Regions from separate parts of the Streptomyces sp. NPDC100445 genome, predicted to be linked through region 2. Evidence: riboswitches for the same ligand, from Rfam matches in the RefSeq annotation. Region 2 holds a riboswitch; each other region holds the start of a gene.
What was found. A riboswitch is a leader RNA that binds a small molecule or an ion and turns the genes downstream of it on or off. The one in region 2 is predicted to bind cyclic di-AMP.
Positions count from the first base shown of each region.

Region 1: it holds a riboswitch for cyclic di-AMP, as region 2 does, so the genes downstream of both, ACIQVT_RS27555 (C40 family peptidase) here and ACIQVT_RS24375 (M23 family metallopeptidase) in region 2, are expected to answer to the same signal.
Region 3: it holds a riboswitch for cyclic di-AMP, as region 2 does, so the genes downstream of both, ACIQVT_RS28325 (transglycosylase SLT domain-containing protein) here and ACIQVT_RS24375 (M23 family metallopeptidase) in region 2, are expected to answer to the same signal.
Region 4: it holds a riboswitch for cyclic di-AMP, as region 2 does, so the genes downstream of both, ACIQVT_RS15900 (transglycosylase family protein) here and ACIQVT_RS24375 (M23 family metallopeptidase) in region 2, are expected to answer to the same signal.

Region 1 is NZ_JBIVZV010000013.1:44,887-48,254, forward strand. Features, by position in the region: gene pcrA (DNA helicase PcrA) at 1-1,596, opposite strand, end outside; cyclic di-AMP (ydaO/yuaA leader) riboswitch at 1,838-2,005, shown strand; gene ACIQVT_RS27555 (C40 family peptidase) at 2,014-3,126, shown strand; gene ACIQVT_RS27560 (hypothetical protein) at 3,166-3,368, opposite strand, start outside.
Region 2 is NZ_JBIVZV010000010.1:329,155-332,522, forward strand. Features, by position in the region: gene ACIQVT_RS24365 (dihydrofolate reductase family protein) at 74-1,207, shown strand; tRNA gene ACIQVT_RS24370 (tRNA-Met) at 1,255-1,328, opposite strand; cyclic di-AMP (ydaO/yuaA leader) riboswitch at 1,629-1,797, shown strand; gene ACIQVT_RS24375 (M23 family metallopeptidase) at 1,807-2,889, shown strand; gene ACIQVT_RS24380 (aldo/keto reductase) at 2,968-3,368, shown strand, end outside.
Region 3 is NZ_JBIVZV010000013.1:205,141-208,508, reverse strand. Features, by position in the region: gene ACIQVT_RS28335 (FAD-dependent oxidoreductase) at 1-124, shown strand, start outside; gene ACIQVT_RS28330 (HAD family hydrolase) at 220-1,032, shown strand; gene ACIQVT_RS28325 (transglycosylase SLT domain-containing protein) at 1,093-1,584, opposite strand; cyclic di-AMP (ydaO/yuaA leader) riboswitch at 1,590-1,770, opposite strand; gene ACIQVT_RS28320 (polyprenyl synthetase family protein) at 2,362-3,368, shown strand, end outside.
Region 4 is NZ_JBIVZV010000005.1:394,562-397,929, forward strand. Features, by position in the region: gene ACIQVT_RS15895 (transglycosylase family protein) at 100-1,197, shown strand; cyclic di-AMP (ydaO/yuaA leader) riboswitch at 1,380-1,555, shown strand; gene ACIQVT_RS15900 (transglycosylase family protein) at 1,560-2,297, shown strand; gene eno (phosphopyruvate hydratase) at 2,660-3,368, shown strand, end outside.

The DNA.
Region 1 (3,368 bases), on a different contig from region 2:
GCCGTACGCCTCGTCGACCCGCTTCAGGGCCTGCGGGAAGCTGATCTTCTCCCGCTGGGCGAGGGCGTCGACCATGGCCTCCGCACGGTCGCCGATGCCCCGCTTGGGCACGTTGAGGATGCGGCGCAGCGGCACCGAGTCCTCCGGGTTGGCGAGCACGCGCAGGTAGGCCAGGACGTCCCGGACCTCCTTGCGCTCGTAGAAGCGGACGCCGCCGACGACCTTGTACGGCAGGCCGACCCGGATGAAGACCTCTTCGAAGACACGGGACTGGGCGTTGGTGCGGTAGAAGACGGCGACGTCCCCGGCGCGTGCCTCGCCCGCGTCGGTGAGCCGGTCTATCTCGTCCGCGACGAACTGCGCCTCGTCGTGCTCGGTGTCGGCGACGTAGCCGGTGATCCGGGCGCCGTGGCCGGCGTTGGTCCACAGATTCTTCGGACGGCGTGACTCGTTGCGCTCGATGACCGCGTTGGCGGCGGACAGGATCGTCTGCGTGGAGCGGTAGTTCTGCTCCAGCAGGATCGTCGTCGCGTTCGGGTAGTCCTCCTCGAACTGGAGGATGTTGCGGATCGTCGCACCCCGGAAGGCGTAGATCGACTGGTCCGCGTCGCCCACGACGCACAGCTCGGCGGGGGGCAGGTCCCCCTCGCCGGGCGGCACGCCGGCGTCCGCGGCGGCCCGCTCGCCCGTCCCGACCAGCTCGCGCACCAGCGCGTACTGGGCGTGGTTGGTGTCCTGGTACTCGTCGACCAGAACGTGCCGGAAGCGGCGGTGGTAGTGCTCGGCGACGTCCGGGAAGGCGCGCAGCAGGTTGACCGTCGTCATGATCAGGTCGTCGAAGTCGAGGGCGTTGGCCTCGCGCAGCCGCGACTGGTAGAGCGCGTACGCCTGGGCGAGGGTCTTCTCGAAGCCGTCGGTGGCCCGGGCGGCGAAGTCCTCCTCGTCGATCAGCTCGTTCTTGAGGTTGCTGATCTTGGCGCTGAAGGACTTGGGCGGGTAGCGCTTGGGGTCGAGTTCCAGATCCCGGCAGACCAGGGCCATCAGGCGCTTGCTGTCGGCCGCGTCGTAGATCGAGAACGACGAGGTGAAGCCCAGCTTCTTCGACTCGCGGCGCAGGATCCGCACGCACGCGCTGTGGAACGTCATCACCCACATCGCGTGGGCGCGCGGGCCGACGAGCTGCTCCACGCGCTCCTTCATCTCGCCCGCGGCCTTGTTGGTGAAGGTGATCGCGAGGATCTGCCCCGGGTGGACACTCCGCTCGGCCAGCAGGTGGGCGATGCGGTGAGTCAGCACCCGGGTCTTGCCGGAACCGGCGCCGGCGACGATGAGCAGCGGGGAACCGGCGTGCACGACGGCGGCGCGCTGGTTCTCGTTCAGCCCCTCCAGGAGCGCCGCCGCGTCGATCACGGGGCGCGGGGCGCCGTCGCGGTAGTGGGAGTCCCGGTCCGGCGGCACGTCGAACTTCCCGCCGAACAGATCGTCCGGGACGGGCTCCGGAGCGTGGTCGTGCTCGGGCGGCGGCGGAAGCTCCTCGTCGTGCCCGCGCGGGGGCTGGAGGTCCGCCAGGAAGCTGTCGTCAAAGAGGCTGCTCATCGCTCTCCGAGTCTAGGGCGCCCCACCGACAACCGGTCACCGTCCCGGGAACCGATGTTCGCCACACGAGCGCCCCACCTCCCCTCACGCACCGGAAGCACCTGGTCACACGGATGCGCGTGCGCCACGAGGTCACGGAAATGTATCGGACATACTGCGCACCAACCTTCACAGAAGACACACGAGTTGGCTAGGTTGCCGTCAGGCCGCACGACCCCCCTCCGGCGAACGTCGCCGGGCCGCGCGGCCTCCGCCGAGTCCGGCGTGCCCCTGCGCGGCACCCGGAGCCGGGGACCCACCGAATCCTGGGGTGAATCGGCCGACTCCCGCCCGGGACGACGCCGTAGGGCAACCCTTCCGTCCGCCCGAACCCGACAGCTAACCCGGTAGGCGGCAGCTAGGAAGGAGTCGCCTCCCTTGGCGTCGCACCGCAAGCCGCGCCCCGGCGGGACCCCGGGGGCGGGCGTCCGCACCCCCGCTCTCGCCACCGCCGCGCTCACCTCCCTCGCCGTGCTCTCCCAGACCGCGGAGACCCTGCCCGGGGCCGGGCACGGCAGGCCGAGCCCGGAGGAGGTCGAACGCAAGATCGACGACCTCTACCGCCGCGCGGACTCGGCGACCGCGACCGCCGCGGTGACGGAGGAACCGGCCGGTGCCCCAGGGCGGCGGGCCGACAGCCTCCAGCGGCTGCGTGACGAGGTCGCCCGGCGCGCGGCCCGGGCCCGCGCCGTCCCGACCCCCCGCGGCAGCGTGCCGGCCCCTCCGGCCGCGGCCCCCACCGCCCAGCACCACACCACGCCCGCTCCGGACCGGGCACCGTCCCCGTCCACGCAGATGGGGAGCCCCGCGCCCACCACCGGCGCGGGTGTCGCGGCCCCGGCGCACGGCAGGGCCGCCGTGGCGCCCGGCTGGGACGGCGGTGTCATGGCCCCGGCCCCCGTGGGCACCGTCGCACCGCTCACCCATGCGGCACCGGCACCGGTCGTGAACGCCGTCGTGCGGGGCGAGGGCGTGGCCGTCGCGCCGTCCGGGAGCAGCGGGCCGGAGGTCGCCGCTCGGGGGCCGAGGGACCCGAAGGCGGTGAAGGCGGCCGTGCAGCGGAAGCTCGCCCACGCGCGCGTGCTGCTGGCCCGGCGGACCGTCCCGGGCTCCGCGCCGTCCGGCACGGACGCGGCCAAGGCAGGGAAGGCCGTCGCCTTCGCCCGGGCCCAGCTGGGCGCACCGTGCGTGTGGGGTGCCGCCGGGCCAGGCTCCTACGACTGCTCGGGCCTGGTCCAGGCCGCCTGGAAGTCCGCCGGCGTCACCTTGCCGCGTACCGCTCCCGGGCAGGCCGCCGCCGGCACCAGGGTCCCGCCGGCCGACGCCCGCCCCGGCGATCTCGTCCTCTTCCACGACGACCACCGCCACGTCGGGCTCTACACGGGCGACGGCATGATGATCCACGCCCCCAGGCCGGGCGCGTACGTCCGTGAGGAGCCGGTCTCCTCCGTCGGCACGTCGGCCGTCCACAGCGTGGTGCGGCCGGTCTGAACCCCGGGGTCCGCGTGGCCCGGCCACACGAACCGGTGATCAGGTCCAGAGCACGGCGATGAAGATGTTGGCCGTGGTCAGGAGACCGACCAGTGCGAACTGGCCCTTGTCGATCCGCTCCTCGTCCCGCTTGACGTAGACCAGCCCGAGGATCACGATCAGCAGGGCCAGCTTCACGCCGATCTTCAGGGTGTTGACGTGGTGGCCGTCGGCCTGATTGAGGCCGACCAGCGCCACGCCGG
Region 2 (3,368 bases):
CGCCGGGGTAGGTTCGCTGGGATGTGAACCATGACTTCGGCCGGTCCACGGGCCGCCGTGAGGGAGTGCGCCGATGCCCCTGCCGTACGTACTGCTGTCCGCCGCCGTCTCCCTCGACGGCTACCTGGACGACACCGGCCCGGAACGGCTGCTGCTGTCCGGGCCGGCCGACTTCGACCGGGTCGACGCGGTACGGGCCTCCGTCGACGCCATCCTGATCGGCGCCGGCACGATCCGCGCCGACAACCCGCGCCTGCTGGTCAACTCCGCCGAGCGGCGCGCGGCCCGGGTCGCGGCAGGTCGGCCGGCGTATCCGCTGAAGGTCACCGTCACGGCCTCCGGCGACCTGGACCCCGGCGCCCACTTCTGGCACACCGGCGGCGACAAACTCGTCTACACCACCGACGACGGCGCCGCCCGGGCCGCCCGTCTCCTCGGCGGCACCGCCGACGTCGTACCGCTCGGGCCCGCGCTGGACTGGCGGGCCCTGCTGGAGCACCTGCACGACGTGCGGGGCGTGGGGCGCCTGATGGTCGAGGGCGGCGGGCAGGTCCACACGCAGCTGCTCCGGCAGGACCTCGCCGACGAACTCCAGCTCGTCCTCGCCCCGCTCCTCGTCGGCGACCCCGCGGCCCCGCGCCTGTTCGGCCCCGGCGCCTACCAGGGCGGTCGCCTGCGTCTGACCGACACCCGGCGCATCGAGGACGTCGTCCTGATGCGCTACGAGCCCACGGCTCCCGGCGCCGGCCCGGTCCCCGTCCCCGCCGACCGCCACTGGCTGCGCGCCGCCTGCGAGCTGGCCGCGCTGTGCCCGCCGTCCCGGACCGCCTTCAGCGTGGGCGCGGTCGTGGTCGCCGCGGACGGTACGGAGCTGGCCCGGGGCCACTCCCGGGAGGGCGACGACGCCCTGGTCCACGCGGAGGAGGCGGCCCTCGCGAAGACCGACCCGGCCGACCCGCGCCTGCCCGGCGCCACGGTCTACAGCAGCCTCGAACCGTGCGCCCGCCGCGCCTCGCGGCCCACGCCCTGCGCCGAGCTGATCCTGCGCGCCGGGGTGCGCCGGGTGGTCACGGCGTGGCGCGAGCCCGACACGTTCGTCGCGGGCGCCGACGGCTCGGGTGTGCTGACCGGCGCGGGCGCCCGGGTCGTCGTACTGCCGGAGCTGGAGGCGCTGGCCAAGGCGCCGAACGGGCATCTGCTCGCCTGACAGCACTCAGGGCCGGAATCCAATGGATTCCGGCCCTGAGTCTTCAGTAGCGGGGACAGGATTTGAACCTGCGACCTCTGGGTTATGAGCCCAGCGAGCTACCGAGCTGCTCCACCCCGCGTCGTTGTGTCTCTACTGTACGCCATCCACGGGGTGCGATGCACATCGGTTCCCCGCGCCCCCCTGTCGTCGTCGCTCTGAGTGATGACGGGGGAGCTGTGCGATGACGACCGAGTCACCATCAAACGTGCGAGTGACTCCTGTACCTCGGCCAACTCGCCCGTTGTGCAGGCATCTTGACCGATTGATCCCCGGACGGAAACGTCAACGATCAAGACGAGACGGCTTGGAAAGTGACTGGCAGGTCTATTAACGTTCGATAACGCAGCGCGGTCGTCCCAGCCGTCACCAGCGACGGCTCCGTGCGCACGCGCCGAATCCCGCAAGGGAACCGGGGAACCACCACCCTGGGGTGAATCTCGCGAATGCCGCCGTGGAACCCATGCGGGTCCACGCCCGGTATACGCGCGTAGGAGACCTTCCCGCTCCGAACCCGTCAGCTAACCCGGTAGGCGGCGGAAGGAAAGGAGCGCGCCCGCGTGGCGTCCAACCGGCCTGCCCCCAGCACCCCGTTCCCGCCCGCCCAGCGCGAGGGCGAGACCTTCGGCTACGGCGACCGCCGGGCCGACGAGGGCCCCTGGGAGGAGTGGAACCCCACCGAGGACTCCGTCGTCCCGGTCCGCGGCCGGCACCGCGTCGCCAAGCAGCGCGGCGGCTTCGCGCGCAGCTCCACCGTCCTCGGCGTCGGCGTGATCGCCGCGGTCGGCGCCGGCGGCATGGCCAGCGCCAACACGGGCAAGCCGCCGGTCTCCATCTCCCTGCCCGACCTGCCCGACCTGCCGGAGATGCCTTCCGTCGGCTCCCTCTTCGGCGGCACCGCCACCGAGGCGCCGGAGACGGCCACGGCCACGACCGCGCTCAGCGCTGTCGGCGTCGCCGACGACCACGCGGGCACCGACGCGGGCGAGGCCCTGCGCACCCGGATCCTGGCCCAGGCCGAGCGGCAGCAGGGCCAGGCCGAGAGCAGGGCCACCGCCGCCGCGCTCGCCAGCGCCGAGCGGCAGAGCGCGGCCGGCGCCGCCCGGGCCGAGGAGGAAGCCGCCGCGCACGCGGCCGAGGCCAAGAGCAAGGCCGAGGCCGCCGCCGAGAAGGAGGCGGCGAAGAAGGCCGCGAAGCTGGCCGAGGAGAAGCGCCGGGCCGAGCAGGCGAAGCTCGCCGGGCAGTACACGCTGCCCACCTCCTCGTACACGATCACCTCGACGTTCGGCGAGGCCGGCAGCATGTGGTCCTCCGGCCACCACACCGGCCTCGACTTCGCCGCCCCCACCGGCACGCTCATCAAGGCGATCCACGGCGGCACGGTCACCGAGGCGGGCTGGGCCGGCTCCTACGGCTACCGGACGGTCCTCACCCTCGACGACGGCACCGAGCTGTGGTTCTGCCACCAGTCCTCGATCAACGTCACGGCCGGCCAGAAGGTCACCACCGGCGAGGTCATCGGCCGCGTCGGCGCCACCGGCAACGTCACCGGCCCGCACCTGCACCTGGAGGTCCACCCCGGCGGCCAGGCCACCGGCACCGACCCGATGACCTGGCTGCGGGGCAAGGGCCTCACCCCCTGAGCGGCATCCCGCGGGAACTCGGCGCCGGCCCCGGGATGTGATCTCCCGCCGCCGGCGTTGTAGTGACGTATGACCTCACTGACATCACCGCGCACACTCGGCTCCTCCGACCTCCGGGTCTTCCCGCTCGCCCTCGGTGGCAACGTCTTCGGCTGGACCGCCGACGAGCAGACCTCCTTCGCCGTCCTCGACGCCTACGCGGCCGTCGGCGGCAACTTCGTCGACACCGCCGACTCCTACTCCGCCTGGATCGAGGGCAACCGGGGCGGGGAGTCGGAGACGATCATCGGCAGGTGGGTCAAGGCCCGCGGCAACCGCGACGACGTCGTCATCGCCACCAAGGTCAGCCAGCACCCCGAGTACCGGGGCCTGTCCGCGGCCAACATCAAGGCCGCCGCCGACGCCTCGCTGCGCCGGCTGGACACCGACCGCATCGACCTCTACTACACCCACTTCGACCAGCCCGAGGTGCCGGTCGA
Region 3 (3,368 bases), on a different contig from region 2:
GCCGGGCCTGTACTTCACCGGTCTGCCGGCGGCGTCGTCGTACGGCCCGGTGATGCGGTTCGTCTGCGGCACGGAGTTCGCCTCCCCGCGCCTGGCGAGACACCTGGCGGCGGCCCACGGCTGACCCCGCCGCGCCGGTGCCGGCCGGGGCCCGGTCAGCGGGCAAGTGCCTGCGGGAGCAGGTGAGTCGGCGGGCCGGGCGGTCCGTATTCTCTGATCATGGCACCCACCCCCGCGTACGACCTGATCGCCACCGACCTGGACGGGACGCTGCTGCGCGACGACGACACCGTCTCCGACCGGTCTGTGGCCGCGCTCGCGCGGGTGGCGCGGGCCGGCGCCCGGCATCTGGTGGTGACGGGCCGGCCGGCGCCGCGGGTACGGCCGCTCCTGGCGGGCCTCGGCCGCGCGGGCCTCGCGGTGTGCGGGCAGGGCGCGCAGCTCTACGACGCCGGGACCGACCGCCTGCTGTGGTCGGTCCGGCTGGACCGGGAACTGGCGGAGACCGCGCTCGGCAAGATCGAGGCGGAGGTGGGGCAGGTCTTCGCGGCGGTCGACCAGGACGGCGTGGATGGGCTCACGCTCGTCGAGCCCGGCTACCGCATGCCCCGTCCGACGCTGCCCGCGCTGCGGGTCGGCCGGCGGGACGACCTGTGGCGGGCGCCGATCAGCAAGGTGCTGCTGCGGCACCCCGTCCTGTCCGACGACGAGCTGGCGGCCGTGGCCCGCGCGGCGGTGGGCTCGCTGGCGACGGTCACGATGTCGGGGCCGGGGACCGTGGAGCTCCAGCCGAGCGGGGTGACCAAGGCGACGGGGCTCGCGCTGGCCGCCGAGCGGCTGGGGGTCGCCGCCGAACGGGCCGTCGCGTTCGGGGACATGCCCAACGACATCCCGATGTTCCGGTGGGCGGGCCACGGCGTCGCGATGGCCGGTGCCCACCCCGAACTGAGGGCCATCGCGGACGAGGTCACCTCGTCCAACGAGGACGACGGCGTCGCCGTCGTCCTCGAGAGACTGTTCCCGGCCGGCTGACCGGGAGGGTCGGCCGACCGGGTGGGCCGGGAGGCCGGCGGCGTCGGCCGCCGGTGCCGGTCAGTACGCGCCGAAGACGTTGTCGATCGAGCCGTACCGCGCGGCCGCGTAGTTGCACGCGGCGGTGATGTTCGCGACCGGGTCGTAGATGTCGAACGACGTGCCGGCCACGTGGTAGGCCTTGAAGGTGGGGTCGATGACCTGGAGCAGCCCCTTGGAGGGGATGCCGGCGGCCGCGTTGGAGTCCCACAGGTTGATGGCGGCCGGGTTGCCCGACGACTCGCGGATGATGTTGCGGTAGATGCCGTTGTAGGTGCCCGGGATGCCCTTCTGGGCCATGATCGCGAGCGACTCGCGGATCCAGCCGTCGAGGTTGTTCGGGTAGCCGGCCGGGGTGGTGGCGGCGGCCGGGGCGGCGGTGGTGGTGGCCGCGGCGGCGCCGGTGGCGCCGATGAGCGGCAGGGCGAGGACGACGGCGCCGGTGCCCGCGGCGGTGAGGACGCGGACGAGGCGGCTGGTGCGGGTACGGCGGGGCTGAGCGGCGGCAGACATGGGGGTGTTCCTCTCCGTCGCCTGCGAGGTGAGCTGTCGGGTTCGGGCGGGGAGGCGCCCGGCCGTGCCCTGGAGGAGGCACGGCTTCACCCCTAGCCGTCCCGGTGCGGCGTGTGCCGTTCCGGACCGGCGGCTTACCTGGGTCCCCCGCTCCTGCCGTACGAATGGGTTCGTCGATGGGTTATGCGGGCGGCGGCAGGATTAGGCGTCCGCCCGACGGCCGGGAACGTATGCGAGAGCACATGTCGGGAACAAGTGCCGGATTCACACATCGCACCGTTTGACCTTGATCGACGCCGTATGGGGTGCTTGATCCTTTGCGGTCGCCAATCCTCAACTCGCCTACGGCGCAAGGGTTCGGGCGGGCCGTGCCCGGTAGGGCTGCGGAACGGGCGCGTGACCCAATTCACGAAATGGCAAATCATTCCAAAACAGACAAGAGGGAATCGGCGGATTCTCGACCCCGGGGGGTCCGGGCCGGGGAAGGCGGGGTGGGGGTCCGCGTCATTGCCGCCTCTCGGTGGGCGTGGCCGAAAGGTGGCGGGCCGGAGTTCGGAGAGGTCACGAAAGAATAACCGAATTACGGTTAAGTCGATAAATGTCCGTTCTTACCATCCGATCACACTCGCGCCCGTTCTGGTCCGATACCGCCCGGGCTGGACCGGTGGGCGCTAGCGGTGATCGAAAGAGGACCGGATACGCTGAGTTGAGTGAGGGCAGCGACCTATCGACAAACCGTGTGATCGCCAGCAGACAGCAGCAGACAGGAGACCCCTCGTGACCGTCGTCGGGCCGTTCGGGCTGAGCGTGCGGGACCAGGCTCTGGAAGCCGATGTCCAGGCCGGATTGACGGCTGTCGAGGAAGGCTTGCTCGAGGCCACCAAGAGCGAGGTCCCGTTCATCACGGAGGCCGCGCAGCACCTCGTACGGGCCGGCGGGAAGCGGTTCCGGCCGCTGCTCGTCATGCTCGCGGCGCAGTTCGGCGACCCCTACGCGCCCGGTGTCGTACCGTCCGCCGTGGTCGTGGAGCTGACCCACCTGGCCACGCTGTACCACGACGACGTCATGGACGAGGCGACCGTGCGGCGCGGCGTGGCCAGCGCCAACACGCGCTGGGGCAACTCCGTCGCGGTCCTCACCGGCGACTTCCTCTTCGCCCGCGCCTCCCAGATCCTCGCCGACCTCGGCCCCGAGGCGGTCCGGGTGCAGGCCCTCGCGTTCGAACGGCTGGTCACCGGCCAGATCCTGGAGACCGCGGGTCCCTCGGACGGCCGCGACCCGGTCGAGCACTACCTGGACGTGCTCGGCGGCAAGACGGGCTCCCTGGTCGCGGTCGCCTGCCGGTTCGGCGCGATGATGTCCGGCGCCGACGAGCGGGTCGTCGACGTCCTCACCCAGTACGGCGAACGGCTCGGGGTCGCCTTCCAGCTCGCCGACGACGTCCTGGACATCGCCTCCGACTCCCACGAGTCCGGCAAGACCCCGGGCACCGACCTGCGCGAGGGCATCCCCACCCTCCCCGTGCTCCGGCTGCGCGAGCGCGCCGCCCGGCTGGGCCGGTCCGAGGACGTCGCCCTGTGCGCGCTGCTCGACTCCGACCTCAGCGACGACGCCCGGCACGCCGAGGCGCTGACCGCGCTGCGCGCCCACCCCGCGCTGGAGCAGGCCCGCCGGGACACCGTGCGGTACGCGGAGGAGGCGCGGGCCGCGCTGCTGCCGCTGCCGGAGTGCGACGCCAAGGCGGCGCTGCTGGAGCTGTGCGACGCGGTGGTGCACCGCGCCGG
Region 4 (3,368 bases), on a different contig from region 2:
TAACTTGTGACAAGTGATCGTCTGCCGATACGTTCACCCCTCAGCGCGGCGGGCACGGTTTCGCCGCGCCGGTCCAGCTGTCGCTCGAAAGGCTTCTGCATGCTCTCCGGGAACGGCCGACACCGTCGCCCCCGTCAGGCTCCGGCGCTCCTCGTGGCGGCCGGCGTGACCGGCTCCGCCATCGCCATTCCGCTCCTCGGCGCCGCGAGCGCCAACGCGGCCGACGGCACCACGTGGGACAAGGTGGCCGAATGCGAGAGCGGCGGCTCCTGGAGCGCGGACACCGGCAACGGATATTTCGGCGGCCTCCAGATCTCGCAGGACGACTGGGCCAGATACGGCGGCACCGAGTACGCGGCCAGCGCCGACCAGGCCAGCCGCTCCCAGCAGATCGCCGTCGCCGAGAAGATCCTCGCCGGCCGGGGGACCACTCCCTGGGCGACCTGCGCCCTGCTGTCCGGGCTGACCTCCGACTCGGGCTCGGTGGACGTGGACACGGGCGTCGGCGGCTCCGGTGGTTCCGGTGACACCGGCGGCACCGAGGGCTCGTCCGGCACACCGGACCCGACCGGTTCCACCGGGACGGACGGCGCGAACGGGACGAACGACACATCCGATGCCTCCGGTACGTCCGGTTCGCCGGATTCGCCGTCCTCCACCGGTACCGGCTCGTCCGCCAACTCCGGTTCGAAGGGCGGCTCCTCCTCGGACAAGGCGGGTACGCCGACCGCGAAGCCGGGCAAGGGTGTCGGCGGGACGACCGGGTCCAAGGGGAGTGACGCCCCCAAGTCCGACAAGCGCGCCGTACCGGACGCCGGTGCGCCGCGGGGGGTCGGCGGCTCGCCCACGGCCGTCCCGGACGCCGGTGAGGTGGACAACCCTCAGCAGGCCGCCGGTTCCTGGAGCCTGGTCGACACCGGCAGTCTCGGCACGAGCGGGCGCCATCGTGGGGCCAACGCGGACGAAAACGTGACAAACGGTCAAAGCCCGGCACTCTCCGGCCGCCACGCCTCTCCCGCGCCGGACACCTACACGGTCCGTGAGGGCGACACCCTCGCGTCCATCGCCGACTCCCTCGACGTCGACGGGGGCTGGCGCGCGCTCTATACCGGAAACAAGAAGGCCATCGGCACCGACCCGAACCACATCAGTGCCGGTCAGACCCTTGAAGTCACGGACGAAACGGACGCCGACTAGCGGGAGTTGACGCCCCATATCGCGGCTGATGTCCGTTTTGGCGAAGGTGTGGGATGAGTCTCAGAAGCCTTGATCGTCTTTGAAATTCCGGCGATCACGTGTCTACGGTCGAGATCGCTCGTCACCACGGGCCCCGGCTTCCGCAACGCCGAATCCTGCCAGCGGTTGCCCGGGAACAGTCGTCGCGTCATGCGCCGCAGGCAGGAGCGGGGGACCCAAGGTAAGTGCCGGGACCAGCAGTCGAAGAGGCTGGCACCGGCTGGGGGTGAAGCCGCACCGCGCACAGCGTGGGTGCGGCCGGGCAACTCAACCGGCCCGAACCCGACAGCTCACCTCGCAGGCGTCGGTGAGGGGATAGATCCATGCTGTTTTCCGCCAAGGGCAAGCACCGTCGTCCGTCCAAGGCCGTCCGGGCCATCACGCTCGCCGGTGTCACCGGCGCCGCCGTCGCCGCCCCGCTGATGGCGACCGGCACCGCCTCCGCCGCCACCACCTCCGAGTGGGACACCGTCGCCCAGTGCGAGTCCGGCGGCAACTGGGCCATCAACACCGGCAACGGTTACTACGGCGGTCTCCAGTTCTCCGCCTCCACCTGGGCCGCGTACGGCGGCACGCAGTACGCCGCCACGGCCGACAAGGCCGGCAAGGCGCAGCAGATCGCCGTCGCCGAGAAGGTGCTGGCCGCGCAGGGCAAGGGTGCCTGGCCGGTCTGCGGCACGGGCCTGTCGGGCGCGTCCACCGGCGGCTCCGCCCCGACCACCACCTCGGGTTCGGCCGGTACCACCGACACGACCCGCTCCAGCGACCAGCAGGCCGCCTCCCGCTCCGCCGAGCGCCCGGCCACCTCCGCGAGCAAGAGCCCGAGCCAGGCCCCGAGCCAGACGCCGAGCCCGAGCAAGAGCAAGACCGTCACCACCCCGACCGGCCAGAAGGTCAAGAAGGGCGACGGCGAGTACAAGGTCGTCACCGGCGACACCCTCAGCTCCATCGCCGCCGCGAAGCACGTGCAGGGCGGCTGGGAGAAGCTGTTCCGGCTGAACAAGGACATCGTCGAGGACGCCAACCTCATCTACCCGGGTCAGCAGCTCCACCTGAAGTGACCCCCCGGCTCCGCGCGGAGCCACAGCCCCCTCCCGCCCCCGGCCCGCGTGCCGGGGGTCCGGCGCGGGGGCGCCCCCGTCCCCACGGACTCCCCGCCCCGGCGCGCGTTCCCCCGTACGCGCCGGGGCGGGGTTTTTCGCTGCCGCCGGTCCCCTCTCTCCGGCCGGGTCTCCCCGTTGTATCCGGCCGGGTTTCCCCGACCCCCTTTGTTTCGACCTGAAACAAAAGGTACGGTCGCCTTGTCCACGGGGCGGTCGGTCGGTGGCCGGCGCCCCGGAGACGGTTAGGCTCTAGTCGCAAGGCACAGCCGTAAGGCACACAGCCCCGCACTTCCAGCGTCACATCCAAGAAGGAGATGCTCGTGCCGTCCATCGACGTCGTCGTAGCCCGGGAAATCCTGGACTCCCGAGGCAACCCCACGGTCGAGGTCGAGGTCGGCCTCGACGACGGCAGCACGGGTCGTGCCGCCGTCCCGTCCGGCGCCTCGACGGGCGCCTTCGAGGCCATCGAGCTGCGCGACGGTGACCCCAACCGGTACCAGGGCAAGGGCGTCGAGAAGGCCGTCCTCGCCGTGATCGAGCAGATCGGCCCCGAGCTGGTCGGCTACGACGCCACCGAGCAGCGCCTCATCGACCAGGCCATGTTCGACCTGGACGCCACCGACAACAAGGGCTCCCTCGGCGCCAACGCCATCCTCGGCGTCTCGCTCGCCGTCGCCCACGCCGCCTCCGAGGCCAGCGACCTGCCGCTCTTCCGCTACCTGGGCGGCCCGAACGCGCACCTGCTGCCGGTGCCGATGATGAACATCCTGAACGGCGGCTCGCACGCCGACTCCAACGTGGACATCCAGGAGTTCATGATCGCCCCGATCGGCGCGGAGTCCTTCTCCGAGGCCCTGCGCTGGGGTGCCGAGGTCTACCACACCCTGAAGAAGGTCCTGAAGAACAAGGGCCTGTCCACCGGTCTCGGCGACGAGGGCGGCTTCGCCCCGAACCTCGGCTCCAACCGCGAGGCCCTCGACCTCATCCTCGAGGCGATCAAGGAGGCCGGCTACACCCCCGGCGAGCAGA